DNA from 4 places in the Kitasatospora sp. NPDC058478 genome. Region 2 is predicted to be linked to each of the others. Evidence: riboswitches for the same ligand, from Rfam matches in the RefSeq annotation. Region 2 holds a riboswitch; each other region holds the start of a gene.
What was found. A riboswitch is a leader RNA that binds a small molecule or an ion and turns the genes downstream of it on or off. The one in region 2 is predicted to bind cobalamin.
Positions count from the first base shown of each region.

Region 1: it holds a riboswitch for cobalamin, as region 2 does, so the genes downstream of both, ACFWPT_RS31035 (ABC transporter substrate-binding protein) here and ACFWPT_RS35680 (FecCD family ABC transporter permease) in region 2, are expected to answer to the same signal.
Region 3: it holds a riboswitch for cobalamin, as region 2 does, so the genes downstream of both, ACFWPT_RS07110 (CoA-acylating methylmalonate-semialdehyde dehydrogenase) here and ACFWPT_RS35680 (FecCD family ABC transporter permease) in region 2, are expected to answer to the same signal.
Region 4: it holds a riboswitch for cobalamin, as region 2 does, so the genes downstream of both, ACFWPT_RS32250 (ribonucleoside-diphosphate reductase subunit alpha) here and ACFWPT_RS35680 (FecCD family ABC transporter permease) in region 2, are expected to answer to the same signal.

Region 1 covers NZ_JBHXML010000066.1:41,425-45,659, forward strand. Annotated here, with positions in the region: gene ACFWPT_RS31025 (ABC transporter ATP-binding protein) at 1-392, opposite strand, end outside; gene ACFWPT_RS31030 (iron ABC transporter permease) at 389-1,468, opposite strand; gene ACFWPT_RS31035 (ABC transporter substrate-binding protein) at 1,465-2,436, opposite strand; cobalamin riboswitch at 2,531-2,736, opposite strand; gene ACFWPT_RS31040 (hypothetical protein) at 2,856-3,497, opposite strand; gene ACFWPT_RS31045 (type I polyketide synthase) at 3,773-4,235, shown strand, end outside.
Region 2 covers NZ_JBHXML010000088.1:20,226-24,460, forward strand. Annotated here, with positions in the region: gene ACFWPT_RS35660 (amino acid ABC transporter ATP-binding protein) at 1-394, shown strand, start outside; gene ACFWPT_RS35665 (CGNR zinc finger domain-containing protein) at 508-1,098, shown strand; gene sodX (nickel-type superoxide dismutase maturation protease) at 1,127-1,582, opposite strand; gene sodN (superoxide dismutase, Ni) at 1,770-2,165, shown strand; cobalamin riboswitch at 2,254-2,393, shown strand; gene ACFWPT_RS35680 (FecCD family ABC transporter permease) at 2,483-3,565, shown strand; gene ACFWPT_RS35685 (ABC transporter ATP-binding protein) at 3,565-4,235, shown strand, end outside.
Region 3 covers NZ_JBHXML010000009.1:23,749-27,983, reverse strand. Annotated here, with positions in the region: gene ACFWPT_RS07120 (enoyl-CoA hydratase/isomerase family protein) at 1-154, opposite strand, end outside; gene ACFWPT_RS07115 (acyl-CoA dehydrogenase family protein) at 154-1,293, opposite strand; gene ACFWPT_RS07110 (CoA-acylating methylmalonate-semialdehyde dehydrogenase) at 1,301-2,800, opposite strand; cobalamin riboswitch at 3,017-3,208, opposite strand; gene ACFWPT_RS07105 (BlaI/MecI/CopY family transcriptional regulator) at 3,475-3,957, shown strand; gene ACFWPT_RS07100 (M48 family metalloprotease) at 3,948-4,235, shown strand, end outside.
Region 4 covers NZ_JBHXML010000071.1:39,699-43,933, forward strand. Annotated here, with positions in the region: gene ACFWPT_RS32250 (ribonucleoside-diphosphate reductase subunit alpha) at 1-2,021, opposite strand, end outside; cobalamin riboswitch at 2,213-2,355, opposite strand; gene ACFWPT_RS32255 (hypothetical protein) at 2,777-3,796, shown strand; gene ACFWPT_RS32260 (glycoside hydrolase family 26 protein) at 3,937-4,235, shown strand, end outside.

The DNA.
Region 1 (4,235 bases), on a different contig from region 2:
GCGAACACGGACCGCTCGTGGGCGTCGGCGGCGGAGTCCATCGGCACGGGCCAGCGGCTGCGGTACGGCGTGCGTCCGAGCTCGATGACCTGACGGACCGGCAGTGACAACCGGGTGTCCGCCTGCTGCTCCATGAAGGCCACCCGTCGTGCTCGTCGGCGGGCCGTGAGGGCGTGGAGGTCCTCTCCGTCCAGGAGGACGCGCCCCGCGCTCGGCCGGGTCAGTCCGGCGACCGCGCGCAGCAGGGTGGTCTTCCCGGCGCCGTTGGGCCCGAGCAGGCCCGTGATCCGGCCGGGGGCGAACGCGAGCGAGACCGCGTCCAGCAGCGTGGCTCCGCCGATGCGCACGCGGAGCTCCTCCGCGCGCAGCTCGGCGGGCGGCGTCACGGTCACTGCGGTCCCCCCTCGGCCCGCCCCTGGCGCCACAGCAGCCAGGCGAAGAAGGGCGCTCCGAGTCCGGCCGTGATGACGCCGACGGGGATCTCCCGGTCGGGCAGGACCGAGCGCGCCACGATGTCGCTGCCCACCAGGAGGGACGCACCCACCAGTGCCGACACGGGCAGCAGGAGGGCGTGGCGCGGGCCGCAGACCAGCCGGACCACGTGCGGTACGACCAGGCCGAGGAACCCGATGACGCCGGTGTTGGCGACCAGGCACGCGGTCACCAGCGCGGCGGTGGCGACGAGGAGCCAGCGGGTGCGCTCGACGTGGACGCCGAGGGAGCGGGCGGCGGTCTCGCCGAAGGCGAAGGCGTCCAGGTCGCGGGCCGAGGAGGCCAGGACCGTGACGCCGACCAGCGCGACCGCGGTCAGGAAGACGGCGGTGGGCCAGCGCACGCCGGCGACCGAGCCGAGCGTCCACTCCATGACACCGCGCGCCGCGTTGCGGTCCCCGAGGACCAGCACGACGAACGAGGTGTAGGCCCCGCACATCTGCCCCACCGCGATGCCGGCGAGCACGGTCCGGGTGGTCGGTAGGGACCGGGTGCGGGCGCCGGCCAGTGCCAGGACGACGGCGGCGGCGAGCAGGGCACCGGCGAAGGCCGCCGTCGCCACCGCGCCGGTGCCCACGGCGCCGGTCACGCCGACGCCGAGGACGATCACGGTGACCGCGCCTGCGGCGGCTCCGTCGGAGATCCCGAGCAGGAAGGGATCGGCCAGGTCGTTCCCGGTCAGCGTCTGCAGCACCGCGCCGCAGACCGCGAGGCCTGCGCCGGTGGCAGCCGCTCCCAGAACCCGGGGCAGCCGCAACTGCCAGACGATCTGGTCGTCCAGCAGCGTGACGTGCTGGCCGCCCAGCCCGAGACGGCGCGCCACGACATCGATCACCGTCCGGACCGGCTCGGGTTGCGAGCCCACGGCCAGGCCGAGGAGCACGGTGGTCAGCAGCAGGGCCGCGCCGATGGCCAGGGCCGCCGTCGCGCGGCCCGGACCGGAGGGCCGCACGACGGGGCGGGGTTCGGTGGTCATGAACCCGGGTGCAGCTGGCCCAGCCCTGCGGACACCCGGGCGGCACCGTCGGCGAGCCGCACGCCGGGAGTCGACTCCGAGAACGGCACCACCACGAAAGCCTTGCGCTGCACGGCGGTGAGCTTGCTCAGCACCGGGTCGTTCTCCAAGTAGTCGATCTTGGACTGGGCGGTGTCCCAGCCGGCGTCCGCGACCACGATGGCGTCCGGGTCCGCCGCGACGACCTTCTCCCAGCTCACGTTCTGCCAGCCACCGGGCAGGTCCCCGAAGACGTTGCGGGCGCCCACGGCATCGAGCACGAGCTGAGGTCCGCCGTGGCCGGCACCGACGAACGGCGACTTGGTGTCCGAGTCGTACCACAGGACCTTCAGACTCTTGCCCGCGGCCGTCGCCGTGAACTGGGCGAGCTGCTGCTCCTGCTGCTGCTGGATCGCGGCGGCCCGCTCCGTGACACCGAAGACCTTGGCGACGTCGTTCAGTTCACCCCACACCGCCTGCCAGGTCGTCGGCGGCACCTGGCTCTTGTCCGAGCAGCCGAACGGGGACAGGTACGACGGGATGCCCTGGCCGCGCAGCTCGTCCCGGCTGCCCGCGACCTTGTCGGTGAACGCGCTGGAGTAGGAGGCGTACAGGAAGTCGGGACGGGCCGCGAGGAGCTTCTCCTTCGTCGGGTAGTCCTTGGAGAGCACCGGGACGGAGTCGTAGGCCGCCTTCCACTTCTCCGGGACGGAATCGTCGAGGTAGGCGGTACCGGCCATGCGGGACTGCAGGCCGAGGGACAGGGCCACCTCGGTGGCACCCTCGTTGAGCGTCACCAGCCGGGCGGGCGGCGCGCCGACCGTCACGGTCGTCCCGCAGTTGTCCACGCTCACCGGCGCGGCACTTCCGGCCGCCCCGCCGGACGTGGCGGGCGCGGGGGCGCCGGTGCAAGCCCCGAGCGCGCCGGTGAACAGGACGGCCGCGACCACCCGGCCGACACGTATCGGACCTGTGGGACGAACGGAACATATCGATCGAAACGGATACAGCAGACCGCTGGGCACGTGTTCTCCAAAACCCTCGTGGAACATGTCGCGCCGTGGCCGGTCTCCTGGCTTCCGCATCAACACGCCGCAGCCGACCTTCCCGGACGGCTCTTCCAGCCCGCCCAGTGGCCCTGACCGCTGGAAAAGCCGGTCAGCGAGGGCCGCGGAACTCCGCGGCAACAGTGGCGAGGGCCGCACCGGACTCAGACCGGTTTCCCGTACACCACGGCGATGGCAAGGTATCAGGCGTGGTCAGGTCGGTGCTGACCGGCTCAAGGACGCCCACCGGCCACGCGAAGCGCCGGCAGCGGCAGCGCCTTGACGGAGGTGTGTGTTCGGCCTGCCGGCTTTCCAGCGCGCTGTCACGCAGTGGCGGTGGCAGCTTCGGTGGCTCCGCCAGTTGAGGGTGACTGGAGGGAGCAGGCCGAGATCCGGACCGCGAGCTCCTCGTAGTCGACGGGTTCGCCACACAGCCGGCGTACGGAAGCAAGGCCCAGGCTGGCCTGTCCGGTGGCCTCCACGAGAGCACGGGAAGCAACGTAGAAGCGCCACTGGCCGATGTCGAGCGGGTCGTAGTCGGCGTGGGTGAGCGCGGTATGGAGGGCGAAGACGTAGACATCCGCGTTGTAGGACTGCTCTGCGGCGTCACCGTCCTCGGGAGTCCAGGTGCGTCCGCGCAGCCGGGAGAAGCGAATCTCCGACAGCTGACGCTGCCCCCAGGCTTGGAGGTAGGCGCTGGTCTTGACCTCGATCCTGAGCCCGTCAGGCGTCAGGACATCGAAGCTGTCCCATTCCATGTTGCGTGCCACAGCGCCGACGGCGCGGTGGACCAGGAATTCCGCGAGCAGGCCCCGGGTGGTGTTGGTTCGCAAGTCGGGCATCGCGTAGCGCCAGAAGTCCAGCACCGTCCCGGCATCGGTGCCGCGGAAGGCCTCGTTGCCGTCGAGCGGCGCCAGTTCGGCCGGGGTGTGCCAGGCGTTGGGGGCGGCGGAGTCGGAGAGCATTCCCCCAGCCTGACACGGGCGCCGGACGGGGAGGGCGGTATCGGGGGCAGCGCTCAAAGTCCACGGCGCTGTGCCCTCGCGCCCTCCCGGGCTGGAGAGCTGCTGTTTCCGCAGGTCAGAGGCCTGATTGCTGCCTCGAAGTGCCGCGGTTCCTCGGCGGCCGCAAGCGCAGCTGCGGCGAGTCCGCAGGACTCGGTCTGTGCCCGTGTGTTACTGGGTACGGAGGGGATCGACGGGGGAGTGGGTCGCGAGTGGCGAGAGGTCGGAGCCGGGGCGTGAGTGGTGAACTGCGGTATGACGATCTGGTGCGGCCGCTGCCGGAGTTGCTGAGGAGGCACACCGAACGGTCGGGGGACCGGGTCGCGTTCCACGACTTCTCGCGCGGTGTCAGCTACGCCGAGTTGGAGCGGCGGACCGGGCGGCTGGCCGGGTCGCTCGTGCGGGCGGGGGTCCGGCGCGGGGATCGGGTGGCGCTCTGCCTGGGCAACTGCGTGGAGCTGGTGGAGGGTTGCCTCGCCGTGCTGCGGGCGGGGGCGGTCGGTGTCCTGCTCAATCCCCGCTCCTCCGACGACGAACTCGACTACTACCTGCGGGACAGCGGCGCCTCGGCCATCATCACCGACCCCGCGCACCTCGCGCAGCTGCACCGCCTCGGCGCCGCGTACCGCGGCCTGCACACCGTGCTCACCGGGGCGGGCCCGATCCCCTCGAACGCCCCCGACGGCACCGTCCTCTTCG
Region 2 (4,235 bases):
GGCCGCCGCCCGGGAGCGGGCGATGGTCCTGCTGGAGCGGGTCGGCCTCGCCGACAAGGCGAAGAACTACCCCTCCCAGCTCTCCGGCGGCCAGCAGCAGCGCGTCGCGATCGCCCGCGCGCTGGCCATGAAGCCCAAGCTGATGCTGTTCGACGAGCCCACCTCGGCGCTCGACCCCGAACTGGTCGGCGACGTCCTCGACGTCATGCGCGGCCTCGCCGAGGAGGGCATGACCATGGTGGTCGTCACCCACGAGATGGGCTTCGCCCGCGAGGTCGGCGACGCGCTGGTGTTCATGGACGGCGGTGTGGTGGTCGAGTCCGGCAACCCCCGCGAGGTGCTCACCGACCCCCGGCACGAGCGCACCCGCGCCTTCCTCTCCAAGGTGCTGTAGAACCGTACCGACCGGCGCCCGGCAGGCTGCTCCTGCCGGGCGCCGACGTTTTCCCCACCCAGGTAATAGGCTGGACGCAATCAGCCCGTTACCGACCTTTTGGAAGGACCTCCGTGGAGCTCGCCTCGTACGCCGATCTCGCCGTTCGGCTGGTGAACACCGAGGAGCCCGAACGCGGCACCGACACGCTGACGTCCGTGGACGCGGTGCGCGGCCTGTTCTCCGACTCCTCGCGGGCCGCCGCACAGGCCGACGAGTCCGACCTGCCCCGGCTGCGGGCGGTGCGGACCAGGCTGCGCGGGGTCTTCGAGGCCGCCGCCGAGGGCGACGAGATCCGGGGCGTCGACCTGCTGAACAGCCTGCTGATGGAGTACCCGGTCAGCCCGCTGGTCTCCGGGCACGACTACCTGGACGACGCCGGCCGGCCGCGCTGGCACCTGCACCTGGCCGACAACTCGCCGACCGCCACCGCGCACTTCAGCGCGGTCGCCTGCATGGGCCTGGCCGTCCACCTGACCGAGCTGGGCGCCGACCGGCTCGGCATCTGCCAGGCCGCGCCCTGCCGCAACGCCTACCTGGACACCTCGACCAACCGCTCCCGCCGCTACTGCTCGGACCGCTGCGCGACCCGCGCCAACGTCGCCGCGTACCGGGCCCGCAAGCGCCAGGAGGCCGAGGCCGCGGCACTCGGCGCCGCCGGCTAGGCAGGGCAGGGCCCAGGGGGTCAGGGAGTCAGAGCTCGTCCGCCCAGACGCCCAGGCGGCGGGCCAGGCCCGGCACCCGGGCCAGCCGGGTGCTCAGCAGCAGCCGCTCCAGCCGCCGCCCCGGCGCCAGCCAGGCCGGGCGCGGGCGCAGCCTCAGCAGCACCCGGCCGAGCACCAGTTCGTCCGGGACCGGGCCGTAGCTGCGGCTGTCGCTGTCCACCGGCCGGTTGTCGGACAGCAGCCACCAGCCCCTCGGACGCCGCTCGGCGGCCCGCTTCACCACCAGCAGGTCCTGCTGGAAGGGGTGCCGGAAGAGCACCACCGCGCCGGGCCGGATCGGCGCGCCGTAGCGCACCAGCAACTGGTCGCCCTCGCGCAGGGTCGGGACCATCGACGGGCCCGCCACGTCGACCAGCCCGAACGGCACCGCGCCGCCGCCCCGCCCCCGGGGTTCCGTGCCCGCCGGTTCCGTGCTCCGCGCCACGACTCCTCCTCCCGGACCGACCGGTCCCAGTCTGCCGTACGGACCGTCACCCCGTTCGATCCGTTCGATGTCCGGATTACCCCGGTTCCGGGTCCGCCTTTTGCCCTAGGCCCACCGCCCGATCGCGAAACCCCGGGGGCGGAAGGGTAATCTCGGGCGCGGGAAGACGATCTAAGGAAGGACTCCCATGTTCTCTCGTCTGTTTGCACCGCGCGCCACCGCCCACGCCCACTGTGACCTGCCCTGCGGCGTGTACGACCCGGCGCAGGCCCGGATCGAGGCCGAGTCGGTCAAGGGCACCCAGGAGAAGTACCAGGCCAACGAGGACCCGGCTTTCCGCACCCGCGCCCTGATCATCAAGGAGCAGCGTGCCGAGGCCGTCAAGCACCACATCTCGGTGCTGTGGAGCGACTACTTCAAGGCCCCGCACTTCGAGAAGTACCCGCAGCTGCACCAGCTGATCAACGACACCCTGAAGGCCGCCTCGGCCGCCAAGGCGTCCACCGACCCCGCCACCGGCCAGGCCCTGCTGGACCTGATCGCCGAGGTCGACAAGATCTTCTGGGAGACCAAGCAGGCCTGAGCCTGACGCGTCGCCACCCGACCGCCCCCGTCCGCGAGCCCGGACGGGGGCGGTCGTGCGTTCACGCCCCACCCGAGCCCGGTAAGGGTTGCCTAGCCTGAGTGGCTGTTATGCTGCCAGGGCGTCCGAGGGGGAAGTCCGGTGTGAATCCGGCGCTGACCCGCAACGGTGAGCACGGCCCCCGGGGCCGCGCCAGCCCGATCGCCCCCGGCCGCTGAACTCCCGACAACTCGCCGTGGACTGCGAGGGGATGGCGCCCGGGCCCGCGCCCGACCGGTGCCGCCCCCGCGCACCCGCGGCCCGAGGCAAGGCGCACCGTGAGCAGCACCGCAGCCGCGGGCAGTGGCGCAACGAGCCCGCCCGCCCGCCGAATACCCGCCCTCCCGCTCGCCGTCGGCCTGGCCGCCGCCCTGCTGCTCTCGCTGCTCTGCGGCGTGGCGCTGGGCGCCTCCGGGATCGGCCTGCCCCGCGTCCTGCGGCTGCTGGCCGCCGGGCTGACGGGCGGACGGCTGGAGGCGGAGGAGGCCGCCGCCTACGCGATCGTCTGGGAGATCCGGCTGCCGCGCGCCGTGCTGGCCGCCGTGGTCGGCGCCGGGCTGGCCGCCACCGGGGTCGCCGTCCAGGCCCTGGTGCGCAACGCGCTGGCCGACCCGTTCGTACTCGGCATCTCCTCCGGCGCGGCCGTCGGCGCCAACGCGGTGCTGCTGCTCGGCGCCTTCGCCTCGCTCGGGGTGTGGGCGATCTCGGCCTCCGCGTTCGGCTCCGCGCTGGTCGCCATGGTGCTGGTCTACCTCGCGGCGCGGACGGCCTACGGGCTCACCCCGCTGCGGCTGGTGCTCACCGGCACCGCGCTCTCCTACGGCTTCTCCGCCGTCACCGCGCTGATGGTCTTCGCGGCCGCCCGCGGCGAGGCCGCCCGGGACGCCATGATGTGGCTGCTCGGCAGCCTCGGAGGCGCCACCTGGGGCTCGGTGCCGATCGCCGCCACCACCGTGCTGGCCGGCCTGGCGTACCTGGCCTGCGCCGCCGGCCGGCTGGACGCGCTCGCCATGGGCGACGAGACGGCCGCCTCGCTGGGCGTGGACCCGGACCGGCTGCGCCGCGAGCTGTTCGTGGTGACCGCCGCCGTCACCGGCACGGTGGTGGCCGTCAGCGGGGCGATCGGCTTCGTCGGGCTGATGGTGCCGCACCTGGCCCGGATGCTGGTCGGCGCCGGGCACCGCCGGGTGCTGCTGGTCGCGCCGCTCGCCGGGGCGCTGCTGCTGGTCTGGGTGGACATCGTCTCGCGCACCCTGCTGGCGCCCGCCGAACTGCCGGTCGGGGTGGTCACCGCGGTGCTCGGGGTGCCCTGTTTCCTGCTGCTGATGCGCCGTCGCGGCTATTCCTTCGGAGGCCGCTGATGGATCTCGCCCTGGACTCCGTCTCGGTCGAGCTGGCCGGTGCCCGGCTGGTCCACGACGTCGCCCTGGACGCCGCCGCCGGGCAGGTGGTCGGACTGATCGGACCGAACGGCAGCGGCAAGTCGACGCTGCTGCGCTGCGTCTACCGGGCGCTGCGGCCGGCCGCCGGGGCCGTCCGGCTGGACGGCACGGACCTGCACGCGCTGACCGCGCGCGAGGCCGCCCGGCGGGTGGCCGCGCTCCCCCAGGAGCACTCCGCCGAGTTCGACTTCACGGTGGCCGAGGTGGTCGCCATGGGCCGGCTGCCGCACCGGCGCGGCCTGGGCGGCCCGGGCGCGGACGACCACGCCCGCTGCACCGAGGCGCTGCGCAAGGTCGGCGCCGAGCAGTTGGCCGGGCGGGGCTTCCTGAGCCTGTCCGGCGGCGAGAAGCAGCGGGTGCTGATCGCCCGCGCGCTGGTCCAGGAGCCCCGACTGCTGGTGCTGGACGAGCCCACCAACCACCTGGACATCGCCCACCAGTTGGACGTGCTGGCGCTGGTCCGGGAGGCCGGGCCGACGGTGCTCACCGCGCTGCACGACCTCAACCTGGCGGCCGGCCACTGCGACCTGCTGTACGTGCTGCAAGCCGGCCGGATCGTCGCCTCGGGGCCGCCCGCCGAGGTGCTCCG
Region 3 (4,235 bases), on a different contig from region 2:
CCCGCTCGTCCTCCTCCCACGCGTCCAGGGCTTCGGAGATCCTTCGCACCATGCCGTGGGTGAGGGCGTTCAGGGCCGCGGGGCGGTTGAGGACGATCAGGCCGGCCCGGCCCTCGCGGTGGACCAGGACCTCGTCGAGGTCGTTCCCGGCCATCACGCGGCCCCGGTCAGGCCGCGGGCGACGATGACGCGCATGATCTCGTTGGTTCCTTCCAGGATCTGGTGCACCCGCAGGTCGCGGACGATCTTCTCGATGCCGTACTCGGCCAGGTAGCCGTAGCCGCCGTGCAGTTGGAGCGCCTGGTTGGCGACCTCGAAGCCGGTGTCGGTGGCGTGCCGCTTGGCCATCGCGCACAGCTCCGGCGCTCTGGGGTCCCCCCGGTCCAGGGCCGAGGCGGCCCGCCAGAGCAGCGACCTGGCCGCCTCCAGCTCCGTGGCCATGTCGGCGAGCCGGAACTGCAGCGCCTGGGCGTGCAGGAGCCGGGCGCCGAACGCCTCGCGGTCCGCCAGGTAGCGGGTGGCCCGTTCCAGGGCGTCCTGCGCTCCGCCGAGGGAGCAGGCGGCGATGCCGAGCCGGCCGCCGTTCAGCCCGTTCATGGCGATCCGGAAGCCCTCGCCCTCGGCTCCCAGGAGGCGGTCGGCCGGGAGCCGGACGCCGTCCAGCCGCACCTGGCGGGTGGGCTGGGCGTTCCAGCCCATCTTCTTCTCGTCGGGCCCGAACGAGACGCCGGCGTCGTCGCGTTCGACGACGAACGCGGACACCCCGCCGGCCCCCGGTCCGCCGGTGCGGGCCATCACCAGGTAGACCTGGGAAGCCCCTGCGCCCGAGATGAACTGCTTGACGCCGTCGAGGACCCAGTGCGCCCCGTCCCGGCGGGCTCGGGTGGTCAGTGCCGCCGCGTCCGAGCCCGCGCCGGGCTCGGTGAGGCAGTAGCTGGCGGGGGTCGCCATGGCGCTGAGGCCCGGCAGCCAGCGGGCGCGCTGGGCGTCGTCGCCGTAGCGGTCGATCATCCAGGCGACCATGTTGTGGATGGACAGGTAGGCGGCGATGGACGGGCAGCCGGTGGCCAGCGCCTCGAACACCAGCACGCCGTCGGCGCGGGTGAGCCCGGAGCCGCCGGACTCCTCGCGGACGTAGACACCGGCCAGGCCGACGTCCGCCGCCTTGCGCAGCACGTCCACCGGGAAGTGCTTGGCCTGGTCCCACGCGACCGCGTTCGGCGCCAGGTGTTCGCGGGCGAAGGCCCGGGTGGTCGCCGCGATGGCGAGCTGGTCCTCTGTGAGGTCGTGCACGGCGCCCTCAGCCCATCGTCGGGATGGTGAAGCTCGCGCCCTCCTTGACCCCGGAGGGCCAGCGCGAGGTGACGGTCCGGGTGCGGGTGTAGAAGCGGATCGAGTCCGGCCCGTGCTGGTTGAGGTCGCCGAACCCGGAGCGCTTCCAGCCGCCGAAGGTGTGGTACGCGACCGGCACGGGGATCGGCACGTTGACGCCGACCATGCCGGTGTTCACCCGGCGGGCGAAGTCCCGCGCCGTGTCGCCGTCCCGGGTGTAGACGGCCACGCCGTTGCCGAACTCGTGCTCGCCGGGCAGGCGCAGCGCCTCCTCGTAGTCGGCGGCGCGGAGCACGGTCAGGACGGGGCCGAAGATCTCCTCCCGGTAGATCCGCATGTCGGGCGTGACGCGGTCGAACAGCGAGGCGCCGAGGAAGTAGCCGTCCTCGTGCCCCTCCAGCCGGAAGTCCCGCCCGTCGACGACGAGTTCGGCGCCCTCCTCGACCCCGAGGTCCAGGTAGCCGCGGACCCGCTCCAGCGCGTCGGCGCCGACCAGCGGGCCGAAGTCCGCCGCCGGGTCGTCCGAGCGCCCGACCTTCAACGCGGCGATCCGCTCGACCAGTTTGGCCACCAGGGCGTCGGCGGTCTCCTCCCCCACCGGGACGGCCACCGAGATCGCCATGCAGCGCTCGCCGGCCGAGCCGTAGCCGGCGCCGATCAGCGCGTCCGCGGCCTGGTCGAGGTCGGCGTCCGGCATCACGACCAGGTGGTTCTTGGCGCCGCCGAAGCACTGCGCCCGCTTCCCGTGCGCGGCGGCGGTGGCGTACACGTACTGGGCGATCGGTGTGGAGCCGACGAACCCGACCGCCTGCACCCGCGGGTCCTCCAGCAGGGTGTCGACGGCCTCCTTGCCGCCGTTGACCACGTTCAGCACGCCCGGCGGCAGCCCGGCCTCCAGGAACAGCTCGGCGAGGCGCAGCGGCACCGAGGGGTCGCGCTCCGAGGGCTTGAGGACGAAGGCGTTGCCGCAGGCGATGGCGGGTGCGGCCTTCCAGAGCGGGATCATCGCGGGGAAGTTGAACGGCGTGATGCCCGCGACCACGCCGAGCGGCTGGCGCATCGAGTACACGTCGATGCCGGTGCCCGCGTTGTCGCTGAACTCGCCCTTCAGCAGGTGCGGGATGCCGGCGGCGAACTCCACGACCTCCAGGCCGCGTTGGATGTCCCCGTGGGCGTCGGCCACGGTCTTGCCGTGCTCGGCGGACAGCAGCCGGGCCAGTTCCTCCTTCTCCTGCTCGACGAGTTGGAGGAAGCGCAGCAGGACGCGGGCGCGCCGCTGCGGGTTCCACGCGGCCCATGCGGGCTGGGCCTGCGCGGCGTCGGCGATCACCGCCTCGACCTCGGCCCGGCTCGCCAGCGGCACCCGGGCCTGCACCCGGCCGGTGTTGGGGTCGTACACGTCGCCGAAGCGACCGGAGGTGCCGGCGGTGGGCTTGCCGGCGACGAAGTGGGTCAGTTCTCGGACCATCGGGTTCCTTCTCTCGACAGGGGTGGGGAGAGGAGGAGGATCGGAGGCCGCCGCCGGTCGGCGGGCGCACGGTGGTGCGCCCCGCGACACGGGCGTGCGGCGGCGGAACGGAACGTCAGGGCGTCGGGGCCCCGGCGGCCGTGGGCACGGGACGACCAGGAGCGGCAGTGGAGCGGGAGCAGCCCGGAGTCATGCGTGTCGTCTCCATCCTCGTGGAAAACACGGAACACCCGCGGCCGGTATCCTGACTCCCGGATCACCGCACGCCCCCAGGCCTTCCCGGCTGGCTGCCAGTGGCCTTCATTTGCGAGGACGAACTCCCCGGTCACAGTGGCGGGACCGTGCCGGACTCACACCGGCTTCCCTGACACCGCGGACCTGCCGTCGACCATATAGTTGGACGTCCTAGTAAGTCCAGAGGCCCGCACGCGCGTTGCGCCATCGGCTTTCCACCGCGCCGAGCGGCACGTGACCGGACGGTGTCCGCAAATCAGGCGCCCGGCAGCGCGGGGCCACGAGCCCGTAAAGTTAGCTGAGGCACACCTAAGCAACACAGGCCGGGCCCATCTTCGCCATACCGGCGCGGGCAGGCCTCGGCCGCCGACCGCTGTCGGCGCCGGAGGTGCGCCTGCCGGGAGTGTGCCTTCCGGGAGTGTCGGGACAGGGAGAACGATGTGAGGGTCGGTCGGGACGCCAGGCGTCCGCACGGGGAACTGGTCGCGGACGTGCTGGCGGTGTTGTGGGCGGCCGGCGAGCCGCTGACCGCCCAGCAGGTCAAGGAGGCGCTGGACCACGGGCTGGCCCGCACCACCGTGACGACGATCCTCACGCGCCTGCACGAGAAGGGGACCCTGGTCCGCAGCCGCCCCGCGCGGTCCTTCGCCTACGCCCCGGTGGAGGACGCCGCCGGACTGGCGGCCGGGCGCATGCGCCGGGAGTTGGAGAAGGAACCCCAGCGGGACCTCGTGCTGAAGCGGTTCGTCTCCTCCCTGTCCGAGGACGACGAGGACGTGCTGCGCCGCCTGCTCCTCGATGCCCAGACCGAGGCCGAGGCCGAGGCCCAGACCGGGGCCCAGACCGGGGCCCAGACCGGGGCCAGGGCCGCGACCGCGGCGGACTCCGGCAGGCCCGGGCCCGAGGACGACGCATGGGCCTGATCCTGACGGTCGTCGCCCTGGCCCTGCTGCTCCCCTGGGCCGCGGCGCCCGCCGCACGCCGCTTGGCCCTGCTGCTCCCTCCGCGCGAGGCCTCGCTCGTACTCACGGGCGCGGCCGTCCTGCTGGCGGGCGGCACCGTCGCGGCACTCGCCGGGCTGTTCCACGTCCCGTTCCTGGCAGGCCTGGAGCACCTGCCGCTGTCCGGCGTCGTCGCCCGGTGGCCGGCCGTGGTGCCGGTGTCCTGCGCTGCCGGGGCCGCGCTGGCCGTCCAGGCCGTA
Region 4 (4,235 bases), on a different contig from region 2:
GCCTCGCGCAGGGCGTCGCGGGTCTGCTGGTCCCAGACGCCGAGCTCCTTGAGCTCGCGCACCAGGTACGGGTTGACCTGGAGGAACTCGCCGGACAGCGTCTCGCGCTTGAACAGGTTGGAGACCTGCGGCTCGATGCACTCGTAGACGCCGGCGATGGACGCGATGGTCGCGGTCGGCGCGATGGCCAGCAGCAGCGAGTTGCGCAGGCCGGTCTCGGCGATGCGGGCGCGCAGCGCGGTCCAGCGGTCGGCCCACTGCGGGGCGGCCGTCGGGAAGTGGTCGATGTGCAGTTCGCCGCGGGCGGCGCGGGTCTCGCCGTAGGCCTCGTGGCGGCCCAGCTGCTCGGCCAGGTCGGCGGAGCGCTCGTACGCGGTGAGCATGATGCGCTCGGCGATGAGGGTGGAGAGCCGCGCGGCCTCGGCGGAGTCGAAGTCGATCCGCAGCTTGAAGAAGACGTCCTGGAGGCCCATCACGCCGAGGCCGACCGGGCGCCAGCGGGAGTTGGAGGTGCCGGCCTCGGTGGTCGGGTAGAAGTTGATGTCCACCACGCGGTCGAGGAACGTCACGGCGGTGCGGACGGTGGCGTCGAGGCGCTCCCAGTCCATGGCGCCGAGCAGGTCGTCGACGGAGGCCCCGGGGGCGACGTGGGCGCCGAGGTTGACCGAGCCGAGGTTGCAGACGGCGGTCTCGGAGTCGTCCGTGACCTCCAGGATCTCGGTGCACAGGTTCGAGGAGTGCACCGTGCGGCCGGGCAGCGCGGTCTGGTTGGCGGCGCGGTTGGAGGCGTCCTTGAAGGTCATCCAGCCGTTGCCGGTCTGCGCCAGGGTGCGCATCATCCGGGCGTACAGGGTCTGCGCGGGGATGGAGCGCACGGCCTTGCCGGCCAGCTCGGCCTTGCGGTAGGCCTCGTCGAAGTCGGAGCCCCACAGGTCGACGAGCTCGGGCACGTCGGCGGGGGAGAAGAGCGACCAGTCCTCGTTGGCGTTGACCCGGCGCATGAACTCGTCCGGGATCCAGTGCGCCAGGTTGAGGTTGTGGGTGCGCCGCGCCTCTTCGCCGGTGTTGTCGCGGAGCTCCAGGAACTCCTCGATGTCGGCGTGCCAGGTCTCCAGGTAGACGCAGGCCGCGCCCTTGCGGCGGCCGCCCTGGTTGACGGCGGCGACCGAGGAGTCGAGGGTGCGCAGGAACGGGACGATGCCGTTGGACTTGCCGTTGGTGCCGCGGATCAGGCTGCCGCGCGAGCGGATGCGCGAGTAGGACAGGCCGATGCCGCCGGCGTGCTTGGACAGCCGGGCGATCTGCGCGTAGCGGTTGTAGATCGAGTCCAGGTTGTCCAGCGGGGAGTCGAGCAGGTAGCAGCTCGACATCTGCGGGTGCCGGGTGCCGGAGTTGAACAGGGTCGGCGAGGAGGTCAGGTACTCCAGCCGGCTCATCAGGCCGTACAGCTCGGCGACCTCGCGCACGGACTGCTCGCTGTCGCCGACCGCCAGGCCGCAGGCGACGCGGAGCAGGAAGTGCTGCGGGGTCTCGATGACCTTGCGGGTGATCGGGTGGCGCAGCAGGTAGCGGGACTGCACGGTGCGCAGGCCGAAGTACTCGAAGCGGTCGTCGCCGTGTACGTCGATCAGCGCGTCCAGGGCGGCGGCGTGCTTGGCGACGAAGGCGGCGGTGGTGTCGCCGATCAGGCCCTCGTCGTGGCCGACGGCGATCGAGGCGGCGAAGGAGCGCGAGCCCTGGCTGTTCGCCTCGTCGACGATCTCCAGGGCGAGCAGCCGGGCGGCCAGCTTCGAGTACTGGGGGTCCTCGGCGATCATCGACGCGGCGGCGTCCACGGCCAGCCCGCGCAGCTCGGCGAAGTCCGAGCCGGCGTGGCGGCCGCGCAGCGCGGCGGCGGCGACATGGCCGGGGTCCACCTGGGGGAGATCGACGCTGCGGTCGGTGAGCAGCCGAAGGAGCGCGCCGCCGGGGTCGGAGACCGTCGGGTCGGTGGGGGCGGGGCCGGTGCCCTGGGCGGGCAGGGTGGCTGAGGCAGCGGTGGTCAAGGCGCTCTCTCCTGGCGGCGATCGGCGGCGGTGATCGGGGGGTACCGGGCCGTTCGGGGCAGGGGAGCACGGCACGTACGCAGGAAGCGTCGCGCGACAGTGGCGTCCCCGGCCCGCCCGCGAGGCCCGGAAGGTAGTTCTCGTGCTGGCGCGGCCTCTGCGGGAGGGCCCGTGCGCACACCGTCGGCAGGTACTCGGACTCGCGGTGCGGCTGCTGGAGCCGCCCGCTCACCGCTGCGGGGCAGTCCCGGATTCGCACCGGGTTCCCCTGCATCGACAGCAGGATTGAGCATACATCTTGTGGTGTCTCTCTGATGCGACCCCACATGTAGTACGGCGCGGTGTGTCGGCGCGATAACCGGGGGTGCTGGGAGGGGGCGGGCCGTGGCCTTGGGGCGCCTCGGATCCGGGCTCCCGGGGCCTTGGTTCCGGGCTCCGGCGTCCTGGTTTCGATACGGAACGGTCACCGGGCGGACCGGCTGGCGGGGGCATGCCCTACGATCTGGGCGCATGAGCGAGCGAAGCGCCGAGGGGCGCGTTTCGCGAAGCGATCATCGAGCGAAGCGAGGGGGCGCGTGAGCGACGGAACTGGCGCACCCGGGCAGGGTCCGCAGGGAACGCCTCCCACCGGGCCGGGGGACGCGCACGGTCAGCAGCCGCCGGTGGTGCCCGGTCCGGTGTTGCCGCCGAGCGGGGGCTTCGGGCCGCCGCCGGCCTCGTACGGGCCTCCGGTGCCGCCCGCGCAGCCGGTGGCGCAGCCCGGCCCGCCGGGGCAGCCTCCGCTGCCGCAGCCGGGCCAACCGGGGCAGCAGCTGCCGCCGCAGTGGCAGCCGAACCCCCAGCCGCATCCCCAGACGCATCCCCAAGGACACCCGCAGGCGCACCCGCAGCCGTACCCGCAGCCCCAGGCGCCGCAGCGCGCCGAGCCGAACTGGCAGGCGCTGGCGGACCGCAACGCGGCGGACGACAAGCGCCGCCGCCGGCTGCGGGCCCTCGGCGTGGCGGTCGCGGTCGTCCTGGTCGGCGGCCTGGTCGCGGGCGGTGCGGTGCTGCTGACGAAGGGCGACGGCGACAAGCCGACCGCCGGGCCGACCGCCTCGGCCTCCAACCGGCCGTCCTCCGCCGCACCGAGTGCCGCGCCGAATGCCGCCGGAACCCCGGGCGGGAACCCGTCCGGCACCCCGGGCGGCGCGCCGGACGACCCGTCGAAGCCGATCTGGGAGGCCGCCACCGACCCGGCGCCGCAGGACGCGGGGGCGCTGTTCTCCGCACTCCAGGTGACGGTCAACGGCGCCACCTGGAACCGGACCTTCGTCTCGCTGGACTCGCCCTGCTGGGACGGGAACTCGACGACCGGCGGGCTCGGCAAGGTCCTCGGTGACCAGGGCTGCCAGAAGGTGCTCCGGGCGACCTACGTCTCCGGCGACAGCGCGGTGACCGTCGGCGTCGCGGTCTTCGACCACAAGATCCAGGCCGAGACCTCGATGAAGAGCTACACCGGCCACCTCAAGGGCGCCGTCGCGCCGGGCGCGCCGGCCTTCTGCGCCACGCCGGGCTGCACCAACACGCACAACACCCTGGGCCGGTACGCCTACTTCACGGTCGAGGGCTCGGCGAAGGGCGGCAACACCGCCGACGCCGCCGCCACCGCGGCGGCCGCCGGCTTCGGCGAGCACGTGAAGGGCCAGCTGCTCCAGCGCGCCAAGGCCGCGTCCGCGCCGGGTGCGCCGGGGGCCGCCGCGGCCGGCTGATCCGCCGTGACACCCCGGCCCCGGCGGGTTCGCTCGCCGGGGCCGGGGGAGTGTGGCAGGCTCTCGGGGCAGTCATTCGCACGAGTGTTCCGGTTGTGTCCGCCTGGGCCGGTGCCGGCGAGCAACCGGAGGAGCGGTCCGTGGCCCTGCCCAGAGCCCTGCGCGGCAAGCCCGCCGTCCTGGCCGCGGCCGGGGTCGTGGTGGCCGCGGGCGCCGTGGCGCTGTTGCAGCGCGACGGCCGGGCCGACGGCGAACAGCCCGCCCGCGTCCCGGTGGCGGTCGGTTTCTCCGGCCGCACCCTGCCGCCGGAGGTCGGCCGGGACCTGCTCGCCCGGGACCCGCAGGCCTCGCCGAACGCCCGGGCCGTCCAGCAACTGCTCGCCGACCTGGAGGGGCAGGCCCGCACCGGGCAGAGCGGCGGGACGGTGATCGGCCAGCA